DNA from 4 places in the Mesorhizobium sp. B2-2-4 genome. Region 4 is predicted to be linked to each of the others. Evidence: riboswitches for the same ligand, from Rfam matches in the RefSeq annotation. Region 4 holds a riboswitch; each other region holds the start of a gene.

The links. A riboswitch is a leader RNA that binds a small molecule or an ion and turns the genes downstream of it on or off. The one in region 4 is predicted to bind cobalamin.
Region 1: linked by a shared signal. The riboswitch ahead of bluB (5,6-dimethylbenzimidazole synthase) and the one ahead of FJ959_RS18685 (ABC transporter ATP-binding protein) in region 4 are both predicted to bind cobalamin.
Region 2: linked by a shared signal. The riboswitch ahead of FJ959_RS17265 (CbtB domain-containing protein) and the one ahead of FJ959_RS18685 (ABC transporter ATP-binding protein) in region 4 are both predicted to bind cobalamin.
Region 3: linked by a shared signal. The riboswitch ahead of FJ959_RS17090 (DUF1636 family protein) and the one ahead of FJ959_RS18685 (ABC transporter ATP-binding protein) in region 4 are both predicted to bind cobalamin.

Annotation. Positions count from the first base shown of each region.
Region 1 covers NZ_VFWB01000002.1:413,129-418,783, reverse strand. Annotated here, with positions in the region: gene FJ959_RS07110 (exodeoxyribonuclease VII small subunit) at 57-308, opposite strand; gene FJ959_RS07105 (histone deacetylase family protein) at 312-1,238, opposite strand; cobalamin riboswitch at 1,360-1,540, shown strand; gene bluB (5,6-dimethylbenzimidazole synthase) at 1,589-2,341, shown strand; gene FJ959_RS07095 (TetR/AcrR family transcriptional regulator) at 2,385-2,990, opposite strand; gene FJ959_RS07090 (MFS transporter) at 3,111-4,334, shown strand; gene ribB (3,4-dihydroxy-2-butanone-4-phosphate synthase) at 4,385-5,485, opposite strand; gene aroC (chorismate synthase) at 5,586-5,655, opposite strand, start outside.
Region 2 covers NZ_VFWB01000006.1:251,202-256,856, forward strand. Annotated here, with positions in the region: gene FJ959_RS17255 (MFS transporter) at 1-575, shown strand, start outside; gene FJ959_RS17260 (aromatic ring-hydroxylating dioxygenase subunit alpha) at 579-1,748, opposite strand; cobalamin riboswitch at 1,883-2,079, shown strand; gene FJ959_RS17265 (CbtB domain-containing protein) at 2,115-2,294, shown strand; gene FJ959_RS17270 (CbtA family protein) at 2,310-3,107, shown strand; gene cobU (bifunctional adenosylcobinamide kinase/adenosylcobinamide-phosphate guanylyltransferase) at 3,100-3,615, shown strand; gene cobO (cob(I)yrinic acid a,c-diamide adenosyltransferase) at 3,617-4,231, shown strand; gene cbiB (adenosylcobinamide-phosphate synthase CbiB) at 4,563-5,531, opposite strand; gene cobD (threonine-phosphate decarboxylase CobD) at 5,530-5,655, shown strand, end outside.
Region 3 covers NZ_VFWB01000006.1:216,054-221,708, forward strand. Annotated here, with positions in the region: gene FJ959_RS17080 (cobaltochelatase subunit CobN) at 1-622, opposite strand, end outside; gene cobW (cobalamin biosynthesis protein CobW) at 639-1,691, opposite strand; gene FJ959_RS17090 (DUF1636 family protein) at 1,694-2,140, opposite strand; cobalamin riboswitch at 2,178-2,382, opposite strand; gene FJ959_RS17095 (winged helix-turn-helix domain-containing protein) at 2,412-3,611, opposite strand; gene FJ959_RS17100 (NADH-quinone oxidoreductase subunit A) at 3,945-4,310, shown strand; gene FJ959_RS17105 (NADH-quinone oxidoreductase subunit B) at 4,301-4,882, shown strand; gene FJ959_RS17110 (NADH-quinone oxidoreductase subunit C) at 4,887-5,489, shown strand; gene FJ959_RS17115 (NADH-quinone oxidoreductase subunit D) at 5,489-5,655, shown strand, end outside.
Region 4 covers NZ_VFWB01000007.1:18,306-23,960, forward strand. Annotated here, with positions in the region: gene FJ959_RS18675 (Gfo/Idh/MocA family oxidoreductase) at 1-251, opposite strand, end outside; gene FJ959_RS18680 (LacI family DNA-binding transcriptional regulator) at 433-1,458, shown strand; cobalamin riboswitch at 1,521-1,730, shown strand; gene FJ959_RS18685 (ABC transporter ATP-binding protein) at 1,987-2,775, shown strand; gene FJ959_RS18690 (ABC transporter substrate-binding protein) at 2,821-3,768, shown strand; gene FJ959_RS18695 (iron ABC transporter permease) at 3,777-4,796, shown strand; gene FJ959_RS18700 (MarR family winged helix-turn-helix transcriptional regulator) at 4,925-5,404, shown strand; gene FJ959_RS18705 (HlyD family secretion protein) at 5,401-5,655, shown strand, end outside.

The DNA.
Region 1 (5,655 bases), on a different contig from region 4:
ACGCGTTCTATCCTCAATCATGATCGTGTCAAAAACCAGAGAGACGGCTGCGTGCCTCAATCCGCGTCCAGCGGCTCCGTCCCGACCGGCTTGCCGTCGCGGGACAGCCTGATCTTCTCCACCTTGTCCTCGGCCGCCTTGAGCAGCCGGTCGCAATGCACCTTCAGCGCCTCGCCGCGCTCGTAGATCCTGATCGACTGGTCGAGCGGCACATCGCCACGCTCCAGATCATCGACGATCTTCTCCAGCGCGTCGAGAGCCTGTTCGAAGCTCATCGCCTTGACGTCTTCGTTGGTTTCACCAGCCATCATTCATCCTTTCATCAGTCGCCCGACATGGGCGGCGACCGAAAATGCCAATCCTTGCAGATCGTAGCCGCCCTCGAGCAGGCTGACGAGCCGGTTGCCGCTGTGGCGCGCCGCGCGCTGCATGAGTTGGCCGGTCGCCCAGTCGAAATCATCCTCGGTCAGGTTGATCTCGGCCAGCGGGTCGCGATGATGCGCATCGAAGCCGGCCGAAATGATGATCAGGTTGGGTGCAAAATTGTCGAGCGAGGGCAGCACGCGCGACAGGAAGGCATCGCGGAACGCCTCGCTGCCGGTCTGCGGCGCAAGCGGCGCGTTGACGATGTTGCCGGCGCCGGTTTCGTTCTTTGCTCCGGTGCCCGGGTAGAGCGGCATCTGGTGCGTCGAGCAATAAAGCACGGACGGATCGTCCCAGAAAATATCCTGCGTGCCGTTGCCGTGATGCACGTCCCAGTCGACGATGGCGACGCGTTCGATATCGTGTTTGCGCTGTGCATAACGTGCGGCGATGGCCGCCGTGTTGAACAGGCAGAAGCCCATCGCCGTCGCTTTCTCCGCATGATGGCCGGGCGGCCGGGCGGCGACGAAAACGTTGTCTGCCCTGCCGGCAAAGACGTCGTCGACGGCGGCGTTGGCGGCTCCGATCGCGGTGATCGCCGCCTGCCAGCTCTTCGGGCTGGCCGTTGTGTCGGCATCGATGCGGGCGATGCCCGTCTCGGGAATGGCGGCGCGTACCCGCTCGACGAAATCCTCGGGATGCGCGTAGAGAATGGTGGCCTCATCGCCTTGTGGCGCCTCGAGGCGGTCGAGCGCGGCAAAAGCCTCGTCGTCGAGCACGCGCTCAATGGCGCGCAAGCGGTCCGGCCGCTCCGGATGGCCGGGTGGCGTGATGTGCTCGAGGAAGATCGGATGGGTGTAGAGACGAGTGGCCATGCTCCCTATCTAGTGCCCTGGCGCGGCGATGGCCATGCGTTGCGGCCTGATGGTTGGGGAAAATCGCGCTTGCGTCCGTTCGCGTCGCCACGGGGATTGGCGGCGCAGGGCCTTCGTCGTAAAGTCCCGGCCACTGCCTGGTGCCCGCCGCGAGCGGGAGAATCGGGAACACGGTTTGATACCGTGGCGTGCCCAACGCTGTAAGGGGGACCGCGCCGGTAAATGCCACTGTCGATGACGGGAAGGCGCCGGATGCGGGTTGATCCCGAGCCAGAAGACCGGCCTGGCAGGCATCGTCATCCGCATGGTCAGGCGGACGGCAGTTGATTGCAATCGCAAGGGGACAAGCGATGCCGGACAATATGACCATCCCCGTGGGTGACGGATTCGACCAGATGGCGCGCGATGCGGTCTACCGCGCCATGTTCACGCGGCGCGATGTCCGCAGCCATTTTACATCAGAGGCCGTCGACGACGAGGTCTTGGCGCGGCTGCTGCTTGCCGCCCATCACGCGCCATCGGTCGGCTTCATGCAGCCATGGAATTTCATCGTCATTCGTGGCACCGAACGACGGGAACAGGTGCGCGACCTGTTCCTCGCGGCGCGCGAGCAGGAATTGCCGGCGATCGAGGAAGAGCGGCGGGCGCTCTACCGCAAGCTCAAGCTGGAAGGCATCTGCGAAAGCGCGCTCAATATCTGTATCACCTGCGACCGCCGACGCTCACAGGGTTCGCCGCTGGGACGCTGGCACAATCCCGAGATGGATCTCTACAGCACGGTCTGCGCGGTGCAGAATTTCTGGCTGGCGGCGCGCGCCGAAGGCGTCGGCGTCGGCTGGGTCAGCATTATCGAGGCGCAGGCGTTGAAAGGCCTTCTGTCGATTCCCGAGCATGTGACGCCGGTGGCCTATCTCTGTGTCGGCCGTGTCTCGGAGTTCGCGCCGAAACCGGACCTCGAAACACATGGCTGGGGGCGGCGGCGGCCGCTGCCCGAGCTGATCATGAGCGAGACGTTTTGCGGACAGGGCGAAGTTCCGCTCAAATCAACGATCGCACGCCTCAAGGCGGCAACATGCGAAAAGTCTGACAAACTCTTGATTTGATTGCCGATACGGCATGCCCAGAGCTGCCGGCGGCCTGCCGTCGTCAGGCGGCTCCGGCATCCTTCCTCAACAATCCTTCGAGCAGTTGCTTGAATGCCGCCACCACGGTCTTCGACGTCGCTTCCGGGTCGTTCGAATTGGCGATCCGCTGCGCCGCCTGGCTGCTCGCCCCGTTGATCAGCCGTGCCGCGGTCTCGGGGTCTACGCCCGGGACAACCACCCCGTCGCCCTGCAGCGTCGTCAGGTGATCGGTCATCGACGCGACGCAGGCATTGGCGTTCGGCCATTGCGCGGGATCCCCCAGCACGGCCGGACCGTCCCGAAACATGATGCGCTGGATTTCCGGCTCCAGCGCCATTTCGATGTAGCTCGTGCATTCGTCGACGAAGCTTTGCCAGCGGGTCGGTGCTTTCGCTGCAACCTCATTCACCCGTGCCGCCATCTCGGCGTCTATCTCGGCGATAACCGCCTGCAAAAGCCCCTTCTTGTCCCCGAAATGATGATAGAGCGCACCGCGCGTCAGCCCGGCCGATGCGGTGAAATCATCCATCGATGCCTCGGCATAACCAATCGTTCCGAACGCATGCCGGGCCGCGGCAATCAATTTGGCGCGCGTTTCGGCGATCATTTCCCTGCGGGGCTTGTGCATCTCTTCTGGCCTTATCCACATACGTCACGTATGCCAATTGACATACGCGACGTATGATCTATTTAGTATTCATACGCATCGTATGTAATTTCCGAATCGCCTTTTGTCGAGGAACGGACCATGCAGAACCCCTATTCCGAGATCTTTCGAGCCCCTGGCGCCAAGGGCTTTGCCGCTGCAGGCTTCATGGCGCGCCTGCCGATCGCCATGGCGCCGATCGGCATCGTGGCGATGCTGTCGCAGACGCGTGGCGAATACTGGCTGGCGGGTGCCGTCTCGGCGACATTCGCGCTGGCCAACGCTTTCCTGGCGCCGCAGATCTCCAGGCTGGTCGACCGCCTCGGCCAGACATGGATCGTCGTGCCCACCACCATCATCTCCGTGCTGGCATTCCTGCTGCTGATTGCGTCGGCCAACCAGGATTGGCCGGTATGGACATCGTTCGTGTCGGCGCTGCTGGCAGCGGCCATGCCCAGCATGCCGGCAATGGTGCGCGCGCGCTGGACCGAGCTTTTTCGCGGCCGGCCGGAGATGAACACCGCCTTCGCCTTCGAATCGGCGGCCGACGAACTGGTCTATATCGCCGGCGCGGCGCTGTCGGTGGGCCTCAGTGCGGCGCTGTTTCCGGAAGCAGGCATGCTGGCGAGCACGTTGTTTCTCGCTTTGGGCTCGATAGCATTCATCCTGCAGCGATCGACCGAGCCGAAAGTGCGGCCGGTGGACCATGGTTCGACTGGCTCGGCAATCCGCCTGCGGCCGGTACAGATCATCACCTTCGCCCTAATCTTCATCGGCGCGACCTTCGCGACGACGGAAGTGAGCACCGTGGCGATCACCAAGCAGTTCGGCCAAGCCGGTGCCGCGAGCCTGGTGATCGGCGTCTATGCGCTGGGATCGTTCGTGTTGGGCATCGTGGTCGGCGCGCTCAACCTCAAGACGCCGCTACAGCGCCAGCTGACCGTCGCGGTCGCCATCATCGCAGTCAGCACGATTTTGCCGCTCACCGCCGACAGCGTGCCGATTTTGGCGCTGACCGTCTTCATCAGCGGCGTGGCGATCTCGCCGACTTTCATCACGGCATTCGGCCTGATCGAACGGCATGTGCCGGAAGCGATGCTGACCGAGGGCATTACCTGGGTGACAACGGGAATCGGCATCGGCATGGCGCTGGGCTCTTTCGCCGCCGGCGCGGTGGTGGATGCGTTCGGCGCCCAGAACGGGTTCTGGGTCTCGGTGGTCGCGGGCGGCATCGCGCTGGTCACGGTGCTGCTCGGCCAGCGCAGTCTTGCCACTCACAAATGCGAGTTGGATGGGTGTGAAGCGGCCGTCGCTGCCGCGGAATGAACCATGACGCGTCCGGTTCAGCGGGTCGGACGCTATTGCCGCCGTCGAACCTAGAGAATCTCGGTCTTGGCGATGTGGATGCCAAAACCTTCGAGGCCGACATAGTGGCGCTCGCGCGAGGCGATCAAATTGATCGAGGAAATGCCGAGATCCTTCAGGATCTGAGCACCGAGCCCGATCTCGCGCCATTCATTCTCGCGGCGGCGCGCCTCTTCGTGGTCCTCCCGGTCGCCGCTCGCCGGCCGGTTGCGCTCCTGGTGGGCGACACCGACCGAGCCCTCGCGCAGATAGACGATGACGCCGCGCTTGCGCTCGCCCATCGCCTTCATGATGGCGTCCAGCCGGTGGCTGGTGCCGAAGACGTCGGTCACCACGTCCTCGGAGTGCAGACGCACAGGCACCTCTTCTCCGTCGCGGATGTCGCCGAAGACGACGGCGACATGGTGCATGGAATCCCAGGGCAGCGTGTAGGTGAAGACCTGCGCCTTGCCGCCGAGCGTGTCGATCTCGGAGCATGCCACGCGTTCGACCAGTGTTTCCTTGCGTTGCCGATAGGCGATGAGGTCGGCGACCGAGACCTGCTTGAGGCCGTGCTCCTCGGCAAAAGCCGCGACCTGCGGGCCGCGCTTGACGGTGCCGTCATCATTGACCAGTTCCGAGATCACGCCGATCGGCGGCAGGCCGGCGAGCTTGCACAGATCGACGGCCGCCTCGGTATGGCCCGAACGCATAAGCACGCCGCCTTCGCGCGCGATGAGCGGGAAGATGTGGCCGGGGCGGACGAAATCGGAGGCGCCGACATTGCCGTTGGCGAGATTGCGCACGGTCAGCGTGCGGTCGTCAGCTGAAATGCCAGTCGTGGTGCCGTGCTTGAAATCGACGCTAACCGTGAAGGCGGTGGTGTGCGCCGAATCATTGTCGGCGACCATCGGCGCAAGGTTGAGGCGCTTGGCCTCCTCGCGCGGCATCGGCGTGCAGACGATGCCCGAAGTGTTGCGCACGATGAAGGCCATCTTTTCCGGCGTGCAATGGACGGCGGCGACGATCAGGTCGCCCTCGTTCTCGCGTCCGTCATCATCCATGACGACGACGATCTCGCCGCGCTCGAAGGCCCGGATTGCTTCGACGATCTTCTTCTGGTCGTAAGACATGGAATGCTCGCTTCGCTCGCAAGGGAGTAGGGGAATAGGGCGGTAAGGGAGTAGGGGAAAGGAAAAATTGCTCGTCTCGCGGGCAGCTTAACATACTGCCCTACTGCCCTACTGCCCTACTGCCTTCCTTACCTGTCTGTCCTCGGTGCCGCAGATAATGGTCGGCGATT
Region 2 (5,655 bases), on a different contig from region 4:
TGGCCAATATCGGCCGCTTCGTCGCGCAGCCGAGGCTGAGGCTGGCCTGGCTGATCGCCTTCGGCCGCTCCTGCTTCTGGACGACTTTTTTCGTCTATGGCCCGCTGTTCATGGTCATCACCGGTGAGGGCGAACTTGCCGGCGGCATTCTGGTTTCGGCAGGCAACGCGCTTTTGTTCATGGCGATTTTCTGGGGCAAGGCCGGCAAGCGCTTCGGCGGCCGCAGGACCATGACTTTTGCCTATTTCGCCATGTCGGTGGTGCTGCTGGCGGCGGGTGCCGTCGGCGAAAGCGCGCCGCTCGTCACCGGCGCCTTCCTGCTGTGCGGCGCCTTCTTCACCATCGCGCTCGACGCGCTGGGCTCGACCGCCTTCATGCGCTCGGTCCGCTCTTATGAGCGGGCGCAGATGGCTGCGGTCTACCGCACTTATCTCGACTTTTCCGAACTGACGCCGCCGCTGGTCTACTCGGTGGTGCTGGCCTTTTTCGGACTGGGCTCGGTTTTCGTCACGCTCGGCCTGCTTGCGGCGGTCTGCGGTTATGTCACCTGGCGGTATCTGCCGAAGTCGCTGTGAAGCTTACGGCACAAGCGCAGCATGTCGTTCGCGTACCCAATCGTGGAAGCGGTGGAGGTCGTACTCCTCCGGCATCAGCACGCCGGCCTTATGGCGCATGGAGCGCAGCCCTTTCTGGTTGACCTCGCAGATCGCGGCATCCTCCTCCAGCACCTGGGTGCCGAATCCGACGATGTTGTCGATGTCGGTGGCGGCGAGCGCGTCGGGCGCGAACAGCCATTCGGCGGTCAATTCGGTCTGCTCGGGGCCAAGCGGCACCAGCCGTACGGACCTGACATAGTCGACGTGGCCGACGATGAACATCGAGGGCAGGCTGGTGGCGTAGGTCTGGCCGGCGGCGCGCTCGGCCGGCGTCAGGCCCGAAAAGACCGGCCCATGCGCCCGGCCGTCACGTGACCATGTTTCGGCACCCGCCCGCAGCCCGCCGGAAAATTCCGGCGCGTCATTGTCGGCATGGCGGGTCCATTCGGGGTCGTCATGCCGGCCCATCAGGCCGCGGCCGTAGATCGGCACCAGCCGCGACAGGTCCTTGTGGACGCCGGGGCAATGCAGGCATTCGTTGAAGTTTTCCCAGAAGATCTTCCAGTTGCAGTTCATCACCTTGCGCAGCACATGGCCCGATACCAGCGATTCCAGCGGCCAGTTGCCGAGATCGCCGGAGGCCGGGTCGAAGGATGAGTGCGCCGAGCCGGCGGCATCTTCCGCGAGATTGACGAAGACGAAGCCGCGCCAGACCGACAGCGCGACGCGATAGAGCGGATGGTCCGCCTTGTCGAAACCTTCGGGCAGCGTTTTCGATGGCACGCGCACGAGCTCGCCGCGCAGCGAATAGGACCATGCGTGGTAGGGGCAGGTGATCAGCCGCGCCTTCAGCCGCCCCTCGCGTTCCTGGCAAAGCTGCGATCCGCGATGCCGGCAGGTGTTGTGGAAGGCGCGCAGTTCGCCGGTATCGTCACGCAGCACGACGATCTCCTGGCTGCCGACACGGAAGGTGCGGAAAGCCAGCGGTTGGGCGAGATCAGCTTCACGGCAGACGAGCAGCCAGTTCCTGTACCAGATGGCGTCGAGGTCGCGCTGGTAGGCCGCCGCATCCCAATAGGCCGAGGACGGCAATGTCGGCTCGGCCCGGGTGAGGCCGTTATAGGGGGCGTGCTGGCTCTGGACGGGCTGCATGGCTGGCCTCCTGTGAGGATGGCAGCCGACACCCGGCCACGGAAATTGTCAATTGCAGCGGAGCAAGCGGCCGGACGGCGCTAAAGCGCTTGTCGCCGTCGGAATTTGGTTTGCCGGATGCGGCGATTTTCCCTATAGTCACCTTCGTCGTCGGTTCCGATTGGAGCCAAGAGGGAATGCGGTGCGGGCAGATTTGTTGCCCAATGCCGTGGCTGCCCCCGCAACTGTGTGCGGTAGTCCTCTCCATATGCCACTGAAGATTTTCTTCGGGAAGGTGGGGAAGGGCGCTGATCCGCGAGCCAGGAGACCTGCCGGCGACAGGAAACTGACTTCGATGCCCTCGGGTGGAGGGTGAAAGGACAAGACATGAATACCGCTTCCGTCTCCCTCGGCGCCTCCATCTCCTCGCAGTCGCGCCTCCTGCAGCTCGCGCTCGCGGCGCTGCTCGGCGTTTTCGTCGTAGGCTTTGTCGGTTTCTCGCATATCGACGCGGTCCACAATGCCGCGCACGACTATCGCCACTCGATGGCGTTTCCCTGCCACTGATAGGGATTTGACATCATGAACCTGTTTCGCAACGTCGTGTTCATCGCGGCGATCGCAGGGCTCGTGGCCGGTGTCGTTCTCGCCTGCATGCAGGCCTATGCCACCGTGCCGTTGATCCTGAAGGCGGAAGTCTACGAACAGGCCGGCGGCGGCCACCACCACGACCATACCGCACCGGCCCCGACCGACAACAACGCCATGAACTCTGCCGCCCCGGCGGGCAATGCCATGAGCTCCGCCGCGCCGGCAGCCGCTGAAGCTGTTCCGGCTGAAGAGGAAGGCTGGGCGCCGGCCGACGGCTTCGAGCGCTTCGCCTTCAGCGTGCTTGCCAACATCGTCACCGGCATCGGCTTCGCGCTGGTCCTGGTCGCGGTTTCGGAATTCGCCGGCGGCATCGGCAACTGGCGCCAGGGCGTGTTCTGGGGACTGGCCGGCTTTGCCGTGTTCACGCTGGCGCCGGGCCTCGGCCTGCCGCCGGAACTGCCGGCCATGCCTGCCGCCGAGCTTCTGCCACGCCAGATCTGGTGGACGGCGACGGTGGCGGCGACGGCGATCGGCCTTGCCCTGATCGCCTTCCGCAAATCACTGCCGCTGGCGATTCTGGGCGTGGTGTTGATCGTCGCGCCGCATATTGTCGGCGCGCCGCAGCCGGACAGTTTCGAGACGCCGATCCCGGAAGGCCTGCACCATCAGTTCGTGGTGGCGGTGACAGTGACGAACCTGGTGTTCTGGCTCGTGCTGGGCGCTGTCGTCGGCGTGGTGCGTGGACGCTTCACCGGCAGCGCGACGAGCCTGCGCGACAGCTTTGCCTGATCGCGGAAGACTGACCTTCATCATCGGCGGTGCGCGCTCCGGCAAGAGCGCGCACGCCGAAACGCTGATGACCGCCTTGCCTTCGCCATGGGCCTACATCGCCACGGCGCAACCTTATGACGACGAGATGCGGCAGCGCATCGCGTTGCACCGGTCGCGGCGCGGCGAGGGCTGGACGACCATCGATGCACCGCTAGACCTTGTCGGTGCACTCGAGGCCCTACCGGAGGACCAGCCGGTGCTTGTCGACTGCCTGACGCTGTGGCTGACCAACCACATGCTGGCCGAACATGATGTAGAGGGCGCATGCCGGCGGCTGGCTGACATGCTGTCGCGGCCGCGCGGACCCTGGTTTGTTGTATCCAACGAGGTCGGGCAAGGCATCGTGCCGGACAATGCGCTGGCGCGCCGGTTTCGCGACGCCGCCGGCCGGCTCAACCAGCAGGTCGCGGCGATTGCCGAGACCGTGCTTTTGATGGTGGCGGGGCTGCCGCTCAAGGTGAAGTGACATGACCGACATCGACGAAAAGGACGAAGAGCGCCACCGCGCCAAGATGGCCAAGCGCAAGGCGGTCCAAGACGCCGAGGTGGCGAGCAAGACGGTCGAAAAGGGGCTGCTGATCGTCAACACCGGTCCCGGCAAAGGCAAGACCACGGCTGCCTTTGGCCTGGCGTTGCGCATGCTCGGCTATGGCAAGCGCGTCGGCGTCGTCCAGTTCATCAAGGGCAAATGGCATACGGGTGAGAAGGAGGCCTTCGCCGCCTTCGGCGACCGCGTCGTGTGGCACGCGATGGGCGAGGGGTTCACCTGGGAGACACAGGATCTGAAGCGCGACATCGCGGCGGCCGAGGCCGCCTGGGCCAAGGCGCTGGAGCTGATGGCCGATCCGTCGATCAGTCTCGTCGTGCTCGACGAACTCAACATCGCGCTGCGCTACGAGTATCTCGATCTGGACAAGGTGGTTGCCGCGCTGAAAGCGCGCCGCGAGGGCCTGCATGTCGTCGTCACCGGTCGCAACGCCAAGCCGGCGCTGGTCGAGGCGGCCGACCTGGTGACCGAGATGGGGCTGACCAAGCACCATTTCGCGGCGGGCGTGAAGGCGCAGCAGGGGGTGGAGTTTTGAGAGCTGTTGTCCCCTTTTGTGGATGAGCATTCAAGTCTGGTCGCCAAACGCTTCCAGCAGGGCTCACTTCCTTTCCCTCCGGAGGGGGAAAGGTGGCGCTGCGAAGCAGCGACGGATTGGGGGAAGGCGGTTATCGAACGCGCGGTCCGCAGACAGGCAGGCGCAACCCGGCGGGTGCGAGAAACGCGACTGCCGAGCTCGTCGACCCCCACTCCGTCTCGGCTTCGCCGAGCCACCTCTCCCCCGATCGACGGGGGAGAGGAAAGGCGCGAACCTGTTGCAGCCCGGCTCCCTTCCTCCCCTTCGAGAGAGAACTCACGGGGGGGTGAGATCATGCCAGAATGACGATCGCCGAAAGCACGCCGAACAGCGCGATCAACAGGCAGTCGGCGACACGATAAAGTTTCAGCGCCCGCCTTATGTCGATGCTGTCGGCTTCGCGCCGGCCGCCTTCGCCCATGAACGCGTCGTCGACAACGACGCCGCCGTAGCTGCGCGGCCCGGCGAGCGCCAGGCCAAGTGCGCCGGCCATCGCCGCCTCCGGCCAGCCGGCATTGGGCGAGCGGTGTTTTTTCGCGTCGCGCCGCACCGCCTGCCATGCGGCTTTCGCGTCGGCGCCTTTCACCAGGAAAGCCGCCAACGTGATGAGCAACGCCGTCAGCCTCGACGCCGGCAGGTTGATCCAATCGTCGAAGCGTGCGGCTGCCCTGCCGAACGTTTCGTGGCGCGGCGTGCGATGGCCGATCATCGAATCGGCGGTGTTGGCGGCCTTGTAGGCGGCGCCGCCGGCGAGGCCGCCGACGCCCGTCCAGAAGGCGGGGGTAACGATGCCGTCGGAAAAATTCTCGGCCAGGCTCTCGATCGCCGCGCGGCAGACGCCGGCCCTGTCGAGGGTTTCGGGATCGCGGCCGACGATGCGCGAGACGGCGGCGCGGCCCATGTCGAGGCCGCCCGAGTCGAGCGCATCGGCGACGGCCTCGACATGCTCATAAAGGCTCCGCTGCGACAGGAACGATGTTGCCAGAAGGGCGGTGATGAACAGTCCCAGGGGAATGAACCAGAGCAGGATCTGCACGCACAGGCCAATTAGCGCCGGCACCAGCACGATGACCAGAAGCGCCTGGACACCACGTTGGCGACGCAGTGCGTCGGGATCAGTGGCGCGGTTGAGCCTGCGATCGAGAAAGGATATCAGCCTGCCAAACCACGTCACGGGATGGCCGATGGCGCGAAACAGCCAGTCGGGGTAGCCCAGCGCGGATTCGATGGCCAATGACAGGAAAGCGATCAGGACTGACATGAAGCTTCTTGAAGGAGCGGTGGACCATGGTGGAAGTCTCGGCCGGGCAAGGGCGCTTTTCCCCAACGCCCCCCAGCCTTTCGTCGACCTCTCGACCGGAATCAATCCGCACTCCTACCCGCTT
Region 3 (5,655 bases), on a different contig from region 4:
ATGTCCTGCCGGACAGAGGGGGGTGTGTAGGATCGTCAACATTCGATAAGTGCGGCTTCTCCACGACTCCGCGCCCCGGCTCATAAAACCCGGCTTTCGGCACGCTAACCGGTTCGGCAAGTTCGGCATCAGACCCCGCCAACCGCGCCAGCCTGCGCACCAGCGCGCTCATATTGGCCGGGCCGCCCTGGCGGAAATAATTGAGCAGCCCGTCCAGTTCCTCGCGCGGCAGCGTCGAGGCTTCGATCAGCCTGATATCCTCGTCGTGGCTTTCACCGGGAAGCAGTGCCAGCTTTATGCCGCGCTCACGGGCAACCACGGCCAACTGGTCGCAGCCGTAGCGCCACCACTCGTAACCGCCGAGAATACGCACCAGAATGACTTTGGCGTTACGGGCGACGCTGTCGATCCAGAGGTCGACAGACATGGGGTGGCGCAGGTCGCGCAGCGCGGCCAGCCGCATCGTGGGCAGCCGATCGGCGTCGCCTTTCCAGGCCGCTGCCAGTCCGGCCAGGTCGCTGTCCGTGAAGGACAGCGCCACCATTTCCGCCGGCGTCTGCCGCAGATCGACCGGCTCGGCGAGATCGTCGAGCGAGGCGGATGTGGTGGTGAGGATGTGCATCGCGGTCGGTGTTGCCTCAGCCGGCGAGGATATGCTCGATCGCCGGGCGGTTCAGCCCCTTGAGGCCGATGACGACCAGGCGCGAGCGGCGGTCGTCGTCAGCCGTCCAGGCGCGGTCGTAGTAATGATTGACGCGCGGACCAACGGCCTGGAGCAAAAGCCGCATCGGCTTGCCGCCGACCTCGACGAAGCCTTTCACCCGCAGCACGTTTTCCTGTTCGGCGGCGGTGGCGACGCGCTTTGCCAAGTCGTCCGGGTTGGCGATCGAGGGGATGTCGACGATGAACGTATCGAAGTCGTCGTGCTCGTGGTCGAAAGCGCCGTCATGATGGGACTTGCGGTTCTCGATGTCGTCCTCGACGGCGAGGCCTAGCCCGAGCAGCACGGACGGATCGACCTTGCCATGAGCCGTCGGCACGACCTTCACGGCGCGGGCGGAGTGTTCGCCAATGATGGCGTTGGCGCGAGCCGAACCTGCGGCATCCATCAGGTCGCTCTTCGACAGGATGATGAGGTCGGCGCAGGCGATCTGGTCCTCGAACACCTCCTCGACGGGGTCGTCGTGGTCCAGTGTCTGGTCCTGCGCGCGTTGCGCCTGCAGGGCGTCCATGTCGTTGGCGACGCGCCCCTCGGCCAATGCCGGACCGTCGACCACGGCGATCACGCCGTCGACTGTCACCCGGCTCTTCACTGTCGGCCACTGGAAGGCCTGGACCAGCGGCTTGGGCAGAGCCAAGCCTGAGGTCTCGATCAGGATGTGGTCGACCTTCGGCGTCAGCGACAGGATCTGGTCGAGCGCCGGGACGAAATCGTCGGCGACGGTGCAGCAGATGCAGCCATTGGCCAGTTCGACGATGTTTTCCACCGGGCAGGTGTCGATGCCGCAGCCCTTGAGGATCTCGCCGTCGATTCCGATGTCGCCGAATTCGTTGACGATGATGGCGATCCGCTTGCCGCCCGCGTTTTCCAGGAGATGGCGGACCAGCGTGGTCTTGCCGGCACCCAGGAAGCCGGTGACCACGGTACAGGGGACGCGGGAGAGAGTGGCGGCGGAAACTGCGGCGGTCATGATCAGTCCTTCAGCATGTCGAGGGGAGGAATGCGGGCGACGAGGCCGCGCTTGAGGGAATCCGGGCGACCACGCCACGGAATGAGGCCGTTGGTCGAAGCGGCGAAGAGTTTCGCGCCGGTGACGAGATCGGCGCCGCTGGCGATGTTCAGGTCGCCGAAGACATAACTCCAGCAGCCGTCGCGAAGAATCGCGGCACTGAGACGGCGCTTGCAGTTGCCGAGGCATTCGACGGTGCGGACACGGACATTGTCGGCCGTTGCGGCTTGGCGCGTATCTTGAGCCAAAACTTCGCCGGCGCGGGGATGGGCATCGGAACCGGTCTCGTCGCGGCAGGAAGCGCAGATGATGACAGTGACGCCGGCCAAGGCGTCGCTATCGCCAGACAAGTCGCTATCGCCAGACAAAATGTCCGCTGTTTCAGCCGGGAAACTGCTGTCGCGTTCCAAATCGGGCTCCTTGCCCGGAAAACCCGCCGGGCGATCGGATTCTTATGTCTCAGACGGCAGGTCTCCTGGCTCGCGGGTCATCGCCTTCGTGCCGCCTTCCCGGGACCGTCCCAGTGGTTTTCGGCCTTGGCTCGTCGCTTACAGTTGCGGGGACAGCCGCGGATTTGAAATCGAGATTTCGCACCGCATTCCCTCTTGGCTCCTCCCTTTGCCGAGAGGAGACCGTCTGGAATGGATTTAGGCTCTTGCAGGCGGCGGTGTCAACGCGCGTCTACGACACGGCAATGTCGGCGAGCGGCTGCCCAAGGTCGCCGGCGGGCGTAACCTCGATCCGTTCGAGGCCGAGCCAGCCCTGCATCTGCGTCAATTCCTGGAAGAGTTGCGCGGCGGTTTCAGGCGGCGCGCCGGGCTCGGCATAGGCCGCGTGGACGCGTAGCACGCTGGCCGGCCGGTCGGCCTTGAGGTCGACGCGCGCCACGATCCTGTCGCCGAGCAGGAACGGCAGGACGTAATAGCCGTATTGCCGTTTTTCGGCAGGGGTGTAGATTTCTATGCGGTAGTGGAAATCGAACAGCCGCTCCGTGCGCGAGCGCTCGAAAACGACCGGATCGAACGGCGCCAGCAAGGCGCGGGCCTCGATTTTTCGTGGAATACGGGCCTCCTTATGGAGGTAAGCCGGTTTGTTCCAGCCCTCGACACGCACCGGCACCAGCTCGCCTGTTTCAACCAGCTCCTCCAGCCGGCCCTTCATGTCGGCCGGCGACAGGCGGAAATAGTCGCGCAGGTCGCTTGCTGTCGCGACGCCATGAGCGCGGGCGGATATCCGCAGCAATTCCCGATGCGCGTCCTCGGCAGACGGCACCGGCAGATCGAGGATCGCCCGCGGCAGTACGCGCTCGGGCAAATCATAGAAGCGTTCGAAGCCACGGCGGTGCGCGGTGGTGATGCGTCCTGCCCAGAACAGCCATTCGAAGGCATGCTTGGCGTGGCTCCAGCCCCACCAGCCGCCGGACCCTTTCTGGCCTTCGAGCGCGGAGGCGGCGATCGGGCCGCGCTCCGCGACCTCGCGGTAGATCTCTTCGATATAGGCGGCGTGCTCGCGGCCCCATTTGGCGAGACCCAGATACATTTCATCGCCACGCTCCGCGCGCTGCATGCGCCAACGCATCAGGGGATAGGTCTCGACCGGCAGGAAGGAAGCCTCGTGCGCCCAGTATTCGAAAACCGTGCGCTTGCGCGTGACGGCGGCGTTGTCGAGCAAGGCGAACGGGTAGGGGCCAAGGCGCGAGTAGAGCGGCATGTAGTGAGCGCGCACCACCGCGCTGACGGAATCGATCTGCAGCAGGCCGGTGCGCGAGAGCACGCGGGCGAAGTGGCGTCGGTCGGGCGTGCCGGCGGGGCGGGGATCAGTGAACCCTTGGGCGGCGAGCGCGATGCGCCGGGCCGTGGCAAGCGAGATCTTTTCCTTCATTCGGATGCGACTCTGATGGCTTGTTGAGCGTCGTTCGGACGGTTGATTCCGGCCATGCTAGCAGGGTTTTGGCGGCAACTCTGTCAGGAGAGAAAAGTGGAGTAAAAAGCGAAGGAAATCAAACAGGAGCGGATCGGACCAGTTTCTTCCCTTCTGCCGTCCAGGCCAGTGTTTTGAACAAGGTTTGACTTGCTTCGCCGGAAGCGCTGCGCTAACCCTCGCCGCGTTGCAGCAAAGGCCCCTTAAAACGGTTCAGCGGTTAAACTGTCACGCTTCCGCAATAGGGTCTGGTGCTGTAATCAAAATGGATTGGCGCCAACGGAAAGCCGCAGCATGAACGCACTTCTCAGTTCGTACCTGCCCATCGTCCTGTTTATCGCAGTGGCGGCGGCTGTCGGCGTCGCGCTTATCGTGGCGCCGTTCCTGGTGGCCTATCGCAATCCCGACCCGGAAAAGCTTTCCGCCTACGAATGCGGGTTCAACTCGTTCGATGACGCCCGTATGAAGTTCGACATCCGCTTCTACCTGGTGTCGATCCTGTTCATCATCTTCGACCTGGAAGTGGCCTTCCTGTTTCCGTGGGCGGTGTCGTTCTCGAAAATCGGCATGCTCGGTTTCTGGTCGATGATGGTGTTTTTGGCGGTGCTGACCATCGGCTTTGCCTATGAATGGAAAAAAGGAGCGCTCGAATGGGATTGAGCGACAGTTCCGGCACGCTCGTCGCGCCGAAGCCCAAGGGTCTGATCGATCCCAATACCGGCAGGCCGGTTGGGTCCGATGATCCGTTCTTCCTCGAAATCAACAACGAACTCGCCGACAAGGGCTTTCTCGTCACCTCGACCGAGGCGCTGATCACCTGGGCGCGCAGCGGCTCGCTGATGTTCATGACCTTCGGCCTCGCCTGCTGCGCCGTCGAGATGATCCACACCTCGATGCCGCGCTACGATTCGGAGCGGTTCGGTGTTGCTCCTCGCGCGTCTCCGCGCCAGTCCGACATCATGATCGTTGCCGGCACGCTGACCAACAAGATGGCCCCGGCGCTGCGCAAGGTCTACGACCAGATGCCGGAGCCGCGCTACGTCATCTCGATGGGCTCCTGCGCCAATGGCGGCGGCTATTACCACTATTCTTATTCGGTGGTGCGCGGCTGCGACCGCATCGTGCCGGTCGACATCTATGTGCCCGGCTGTCCGCCGAGCGCCGAAGCGCTGCTCTATGGCATTCTTCTGCTGCAGAAGAAGATCCGCCGCACCGGCACGATCGAACGGTAAATCCATGGCCGCATCCCTGAGCGAACTGTCGACCTATCTCGGCGAAAAATTGATTGGCCGCGTCAATGAAGCAGTGTTCGCCTATGGCGAACTCACCATCCATGTCGAACCGCGCGATCTGATCGAAGTGGTGACTTTCCTGCGCGACGATCCGCGCTGCCAATTCATCTCGGTCATCGATGTCTGCGGCGCCGATTATCCGTCGCGGGCCAAGCGCTTCGACGTCGTCTATCACCTGTTGTCGCCGAAGCAGAATGTGCGTATCCGCATCAAGGTGCAGGCCGACGAGGAGACGATGGTGCCGTCGATCACCGGCGTCTATCCCGGCGCCGACTGGTTCGAGCGCGAGACCTACGATCTCTATGGCGTGCTGTTTTCGGGCCACCCCGATCTGCGGCGCATCCTCACCGACTACGGTTTCGACGGTCACCCGCTGCGCAAGGATTTCCCGCTGACCGGCTTCGTCGAGGTGCGCTACGACGACGAAGCCAAGCGCGTCATCTACGAGCCGGTGGAACTGAAGCAGGAATTCCGCAATTTCGATTTTCTGTCCCCGTGGGAAGGCACCGATTACGTGCTGCCAGGGGATGAGAAGGCAAAGCAGTAATGGCTGAAACCTCCGTCCGCAATTTTAACATCAACTTCGGACCGCAACACCCTGCCGCGCATGGTGTTTTGAGATTGGTTCTGGAGTTGGACGGCGAAGTGGTCGATCGTGTCGATCCGCATATCGGGCTCTTGCATCGCGGCACCGAAAAGCTGATCGAGCACAA
Region 4 (5,655 bases):
GAATTCGCCACGGCGCGACGGGCGGCAGGCACGACCACGTCGAACACCGCATCGGGTCTGGTCTGGGAGAGAACGACGTCGAGATCGGTCCCGATCGCGACCCCGGCGAGGTCGTATTCGCGTGCCCGCTGGCGCGCCCTGTCGGCGTCGAGGTCGACGAGACCGACGATCTTGACGGCAGGGGATTGGCTGATGGCCTCGAGCCAGGTTTTGCTCATGGCTCCGCACCCGACCAGGACGACGTGCATCATCCAGCGCTCCTCCGGCCAACCCCTCCTGGCTGGCACCCACGGCAGTCCGTAAATGACTTCCGTAAACGTTTACGATGACACACCCGATGGCATATATTGTCAATCGGATTTGTACCGTCGGCTCTGAAACGCCTTGGCCGCACGACCGGCTGGTGCTAGCCAGAAGCAGGAGGGGGAGGTCTTGGCGTCCAGCATTCACGATCTTGCGCGGCACCTGAACATTTCGATCGGTACAGTCTCGCGCGCGCTTAACGGGCGCGCCGACGTGAACGCCGAGACACGCCAGCGCGTGCTCGAGGCGGCCCGGAAGCTCAATTATTCACCGAACCACTCGGGCAGGAACCTACGCCGCGGCACCACCCATGCCGTGGCTTTCATGCTGCAGCCGCATCCGGGCGACCAGCAGTATGGCGAGCCGTTCTTCATTCCGTTCCTCACCGGACTGCAAGCGACATTGGCCGAGTGCGGGCTGGACCTGATCATCGTCATGGGCGCGCCGGCGGATTATCAACAGGAGCGGCTGCGCCGCGTCGTCGAGACGCGTCGTGCCGATGCCGTCGTACTGGCCTGGACGCGGCGCGAGGACGATCGCATCGACTATCTGAGCAAGGCCGGCTTTCCCTTCGCGACGCTCGGCCGAAGCCGGTCCGGCGACGACAGCTATCCCTCTCTGGATCTGGATTTCGAGAAGGCGGGCGCCGATGCGGTCGACCGGCTGGTTGCGCGTGGCCACCGCCGCATCGCCGCCATCCGGCCGTCGCTTGACCTGAATTTCGGTTATCTGTTTCTGGAGGGTTATTGCAAGGCGCTGCGGCGGCACGGCATCGAAGTCGATCCCGGCCTGATTGTGGACGGTTTTATCAACGAAGCCAGTGGCTACGCGGTGACACCGCAAGTCATGCGGTCGAAGGATCCGCCGACCGCGATTATCTTCAACAACGACTCGATGGCGCTCGGCGGCTGCAAAGCGCTCGCCGAAATGGGGATCAAGCCCGGGCAGGATGTCGCGGTGATCGTCATCGTCGACACGCCGCTCTGCCGTTATTTCTCGCCGGCGCTGACCGGCTTTCGTCCGAGCCTTGACCCGATGGGGCGGCGGCTCGGCGAAATCCTGCTCGCCTCGCTCCCGGCTTTCGCCGGCGCGAAAGGGCCAGAGATCATTCGCGAGGTCTGGCCGCTGGAACTGGTGGCGCGCGATAGTGATTGACCACACGTTTGTATCGTTATAACAGAACATGCATCGACCTTGCCTCGACGCTGCCTGCATCCTAGGCTGCGACTCGTGATGGTCCCCGCGCCGCAAGGCGAGGGGTGAAAAGGGAACATGGTGAGGCCCGATTTTCGGGTCGAAGCCATGGCTGCCCCCGCAACTGTAAGCGGCGAGCAAAATCCGAGAAGCCACTGGCCGGCAAGGCTGGGAAGGCAGGATGGCGCAACGACCCGCGAGCCAGGAGACCTGCCATCTGCATGGGTTGACCGGACGGGGTGTGCCGGGAGGAGACGCGGGGTTCGGTCTTGTCGACCGGTTCAAGCCAGCTTCCTTCCGTCGCCATTTTTGAAAGTGACGGAAGTTGGACGGCTCCATCGATCGCATTCACTGCATTCCCATGCATCGCATCATCGTGTGCACGCTTTGCCGCGATATCGCCACCGAGGTGAATTCAGGCCAGCGTCCGGCAGGATTGGCAAGCAAGACGCTGGCCCGTATTCCGGCAGGCCCTGCAAGGAATTGCCCATGACCGCGCCGCTTCTCGATGCCCGCGACCTGGCCGCAGCGGCGGATGGCCTGCATCTGGTGTATCCGGTCAGCCTTTCGGTGGCGGCGGGCGACCGTCTCGCCATCATCGGTCCCAACGGCGCCGGCAAGACGACATTGCTGCGCATGCTATCGGGCATGCTGAGGCCGAGTTCGGGCGAAGTGAAGCTAACCGGGCGCTTGCTGGACAGGATTTCGACCGCCGAGCGGGCGCTGCACATCGCCGTCGTCGGCCAGACCGATCAACCGGATCCACGGCTGGCGGTGATCGACTATGTCGAGCTCGGCCGGGTTCCGCATACCGGCCACAGGCACAGGAGCGAGGAACGCGACATTGTCGTCGAGGCGCTGCGCCGGACCGGGCTGTTGCCGCTGCTTGGCCGCACCATCGGCTCGCTGTCGGGCGGCGAGCGCCAGCGCGCCCAGCTTGCCCGCGCCATCGCGCAGGAGCCGAAGATCCTGTTCCTCGACGAGCCGACCAACCATCTCGACCCGCGGGCGCGCAGCGAGTTGCTCGAACTGGTTGCAGGCCTCGGCATGACCGTGATCGCGGTGCTGCACGATCTGGCGCTGGTGACGCCTTTCGCCACCAGGGTCGCGGTGATGAGCCATGGCCGGTTGCATGTGCTGGCGCCGCCACGCGAAGCACTCACCCAGCAGCTGATCCGCGAGATCTTCGGTATCGAGGTCTTTAGGTTGCGCCACCCGACGGAGGACCGCGAGCTGACGGTGTTCGAGGTTCCGAACCGTGCCGCGCCATCTTCGTGATCGAAGCCATTTCCGGCAGATCCTGTTCAACAAGGAGCAACATCCGTGAAACGCCTTGCCGTGTCTCTTGCCTTCTCCCTGCTCGGCTCTACGGCCTTCGCCTTTCCGGTGACGGTCGACAGCTGCGGCAAGCCGCTGACCTTCGACGCGCCTCCAAAGCGCGCCGTCATTCACGATCTCAACATGGCCGAGATGGCCTTCGCACTGAAGCTGCAGCCGTCGATCGTCGGCCTGACCGGCATCACTGGATGGTACAAGGTCACTCCCGAATTCAAGGCCGAACAGAGCTCGATCCCCGAACTGGCGCCCAAATATCCGACGCTGGAAAACCTGGTCGCTGTCGAGCCCGACTTCTTCTTCGCCGGCTGGTATTACGGCATGAAGCCGGGCGGCGAGGTGACGCCCGATACGCTGGCGCCACACGGCATCAAGACCCTGGTGCTGACGGAAAGCTGCGTCCATCTCGACAAGAACCGGCCCGCCGCTTCGATGGACCTGCTCTATGGCGATGTCGAGAAGCTGGGCAAGATCTTCGGCAAGGAGGCCGAAGCGGATAAGCTCGTCTCCGGCTGGAAGGCGCAGCTCGCCGAAATCACGGCCAAGGTCGGCGACCGCAGGGGAACGCGCGTCTTCCTCTATGATTCCGGCGAGGACAAGCCGTTCACATCAGGCAAGTTCGCCATTCCCAACGCCATGATTTCCGCGGCCGGCGGCGACAACATCATGGCCGACATGGACACCAGCTGGGGCAACACGGATTGGGAGACGGTGGCCTCGCGCAATCCGCAATTCCTCATCCTGCTCGACTATCAGGATGGCGGCGGCTACCGGAAGCTGCTCGATTTCCTGAAAGCGCATCCGGCAATGAAGGAGACGGACGCGGTCAGGAACGAACGCTTCGTGGCGCTTCGCTATGCCGAACTGACCCCCGGACCGGCCAACATCGAAGCGATCGGCAAGATCGCCAGGGCGATGCATCCGGAAGCATTTTAACCGGGAACATGACTTTGCGGCACAAGGCATTCCTATTGGCCATGACGGCGGCGGCGTTGGCAATCGCCGCGTTCGCGCTGCTGTCGATCGCCTATGGCTCGACGATGATTCCGCTGGGCGACGTCGTTGCAGCACTTGGCCATGCGATCGGATTGAAGGGGCATGACGTGTCCGGCCCGGTCGGCAGGATCGTCGTCGACCTCAGATTGCCGCGCATAATCCTGGCCATCTGTGTCGGCGGCGGCCTGGGCGTGGTCGGCGCGCTGTTACAGACGGTGACGCGCAACGATCTTGCCGATCCGTTCCTGTTCGGCCTCTCGTCGGGAGCCGCCGCCGGCGCTGTCTCCGTCATCACCGTCTTCGGCGACAGTTTCGGGATCTGGACGCTACCGATCGCTGCGTTCACCGGCGGTATTCTGGCGGCTTGCGTTGTGCTTTTGCTGGTTGCGCGGGTGAGGGGACAAGGCCCCGAACGGCTGATCCTCGCCGGACTTGCGGTCTCCTTCATGTTCACCGCATTGACCAATTACCTGGTCTTTGCCGGTGACCAGCGCGCCGCCCATTCGGTGCTGTTCTGGACGATGGGCGGGCTCGGCCTTGCGCGGTGGGACAATATCTGGCTGGGTGCGCTTGGGGCCGGCACGATTGCGGCGTACGGGCTGTGGAATCATCGCCGGCTGGACGCTTTCCTGGCCGGCGAAAATGCCGCCGAAAGTCTTGGCGTGCCGGTGGCGCGAATGCGACGGACGACGTTTCTGGTCGCCGCTTTTTCGACCGCGATCCTGGTTTCGGTCGCTGGCGTCATCGGCTTCGTCGGCCTCATGATCCCGCATCTGTCGCGGCCGCTGGCCGGCGCGCTGCATCTGCGCCTGATCGTAAGTTGCGCGCTGTTCGGGGCCGTGCTGTTGCTGGCAAGCGACCTTCTGGCGCGCACATTGCTGCCGCCGCAGGAACTGCCGATCGGCATCATCACCAGCTCGCTCGGCGCCTTCTTCGTTGTCACCATGCTGATCCGCAACCGCTTGTAATGGGTGTCGCGGCGGCCGAAACCATCGGACGCAGCCATGATTGTGCTGCACGGCTGCCATGCACGTTTGCCGGCTTCTGGAACAATGCCGGACTTGAATGATAAGCACGCTTATTATATATGCCACTCATGGTTTCCGAAGGCGTAGACAGATTGGGATTTTTGATCCACGACGTGCAGCGGCTGATGCGAAAGCGCTTCGAAGCGCGCGCCAGCGGCCTTGGCCTGTCCTCGGCGCAATGGCGCCTGATGGTTCGCGTCGCCAAGGAAGCGGGCGTTTCGCAGGCGCGGCTTGCCGAACTGCTTGAAATCGAGCCGATCAGCGTCTCGCGGCTGGTTGACCGGATGGAGGAGGGCGGCTGGATCGAGCGCCGCTCCGACGCCGCCGACCGCCGCGTGCGCATGATCTTCCCAACTCCCAAGGCAAGTGCCGCGTATGCGGAGGTCAAGAGCCTCGCCGGCGAAGTCTATGAGGAGTCGCTGACCGGCGTTTCGCCGGACGATCGCCGCGTCCTGATCAGGGCATTGGATGCGATGGCACAGAATCTCGCGGATGGCGATTCACCGTCCTGCGACAAGGTCAAGAATACGGAAGGCGCAGCAGCATGAACGCGGTAGCCAAGGTCGACGAAAACGCCGCCAAAGTGGAAATGGAAGCGCCGCAGCAGCCGGCCGCGGCCCCTGTTACAATGACACCTCCGGCAGAGCCGGCGCCGGTGCCAAAGAAGAAGCGCCGTCTCGGCCGCTTCTTGTTGATGTTCGCACTGCCGGCGGCGTTGGTCATTGGTGGCGGCTATGTCTGGGTCACTGGAGGGCGCTACCAGGAGACGGAGAACGCCAACCTGCAGCAGGCCAAGGTA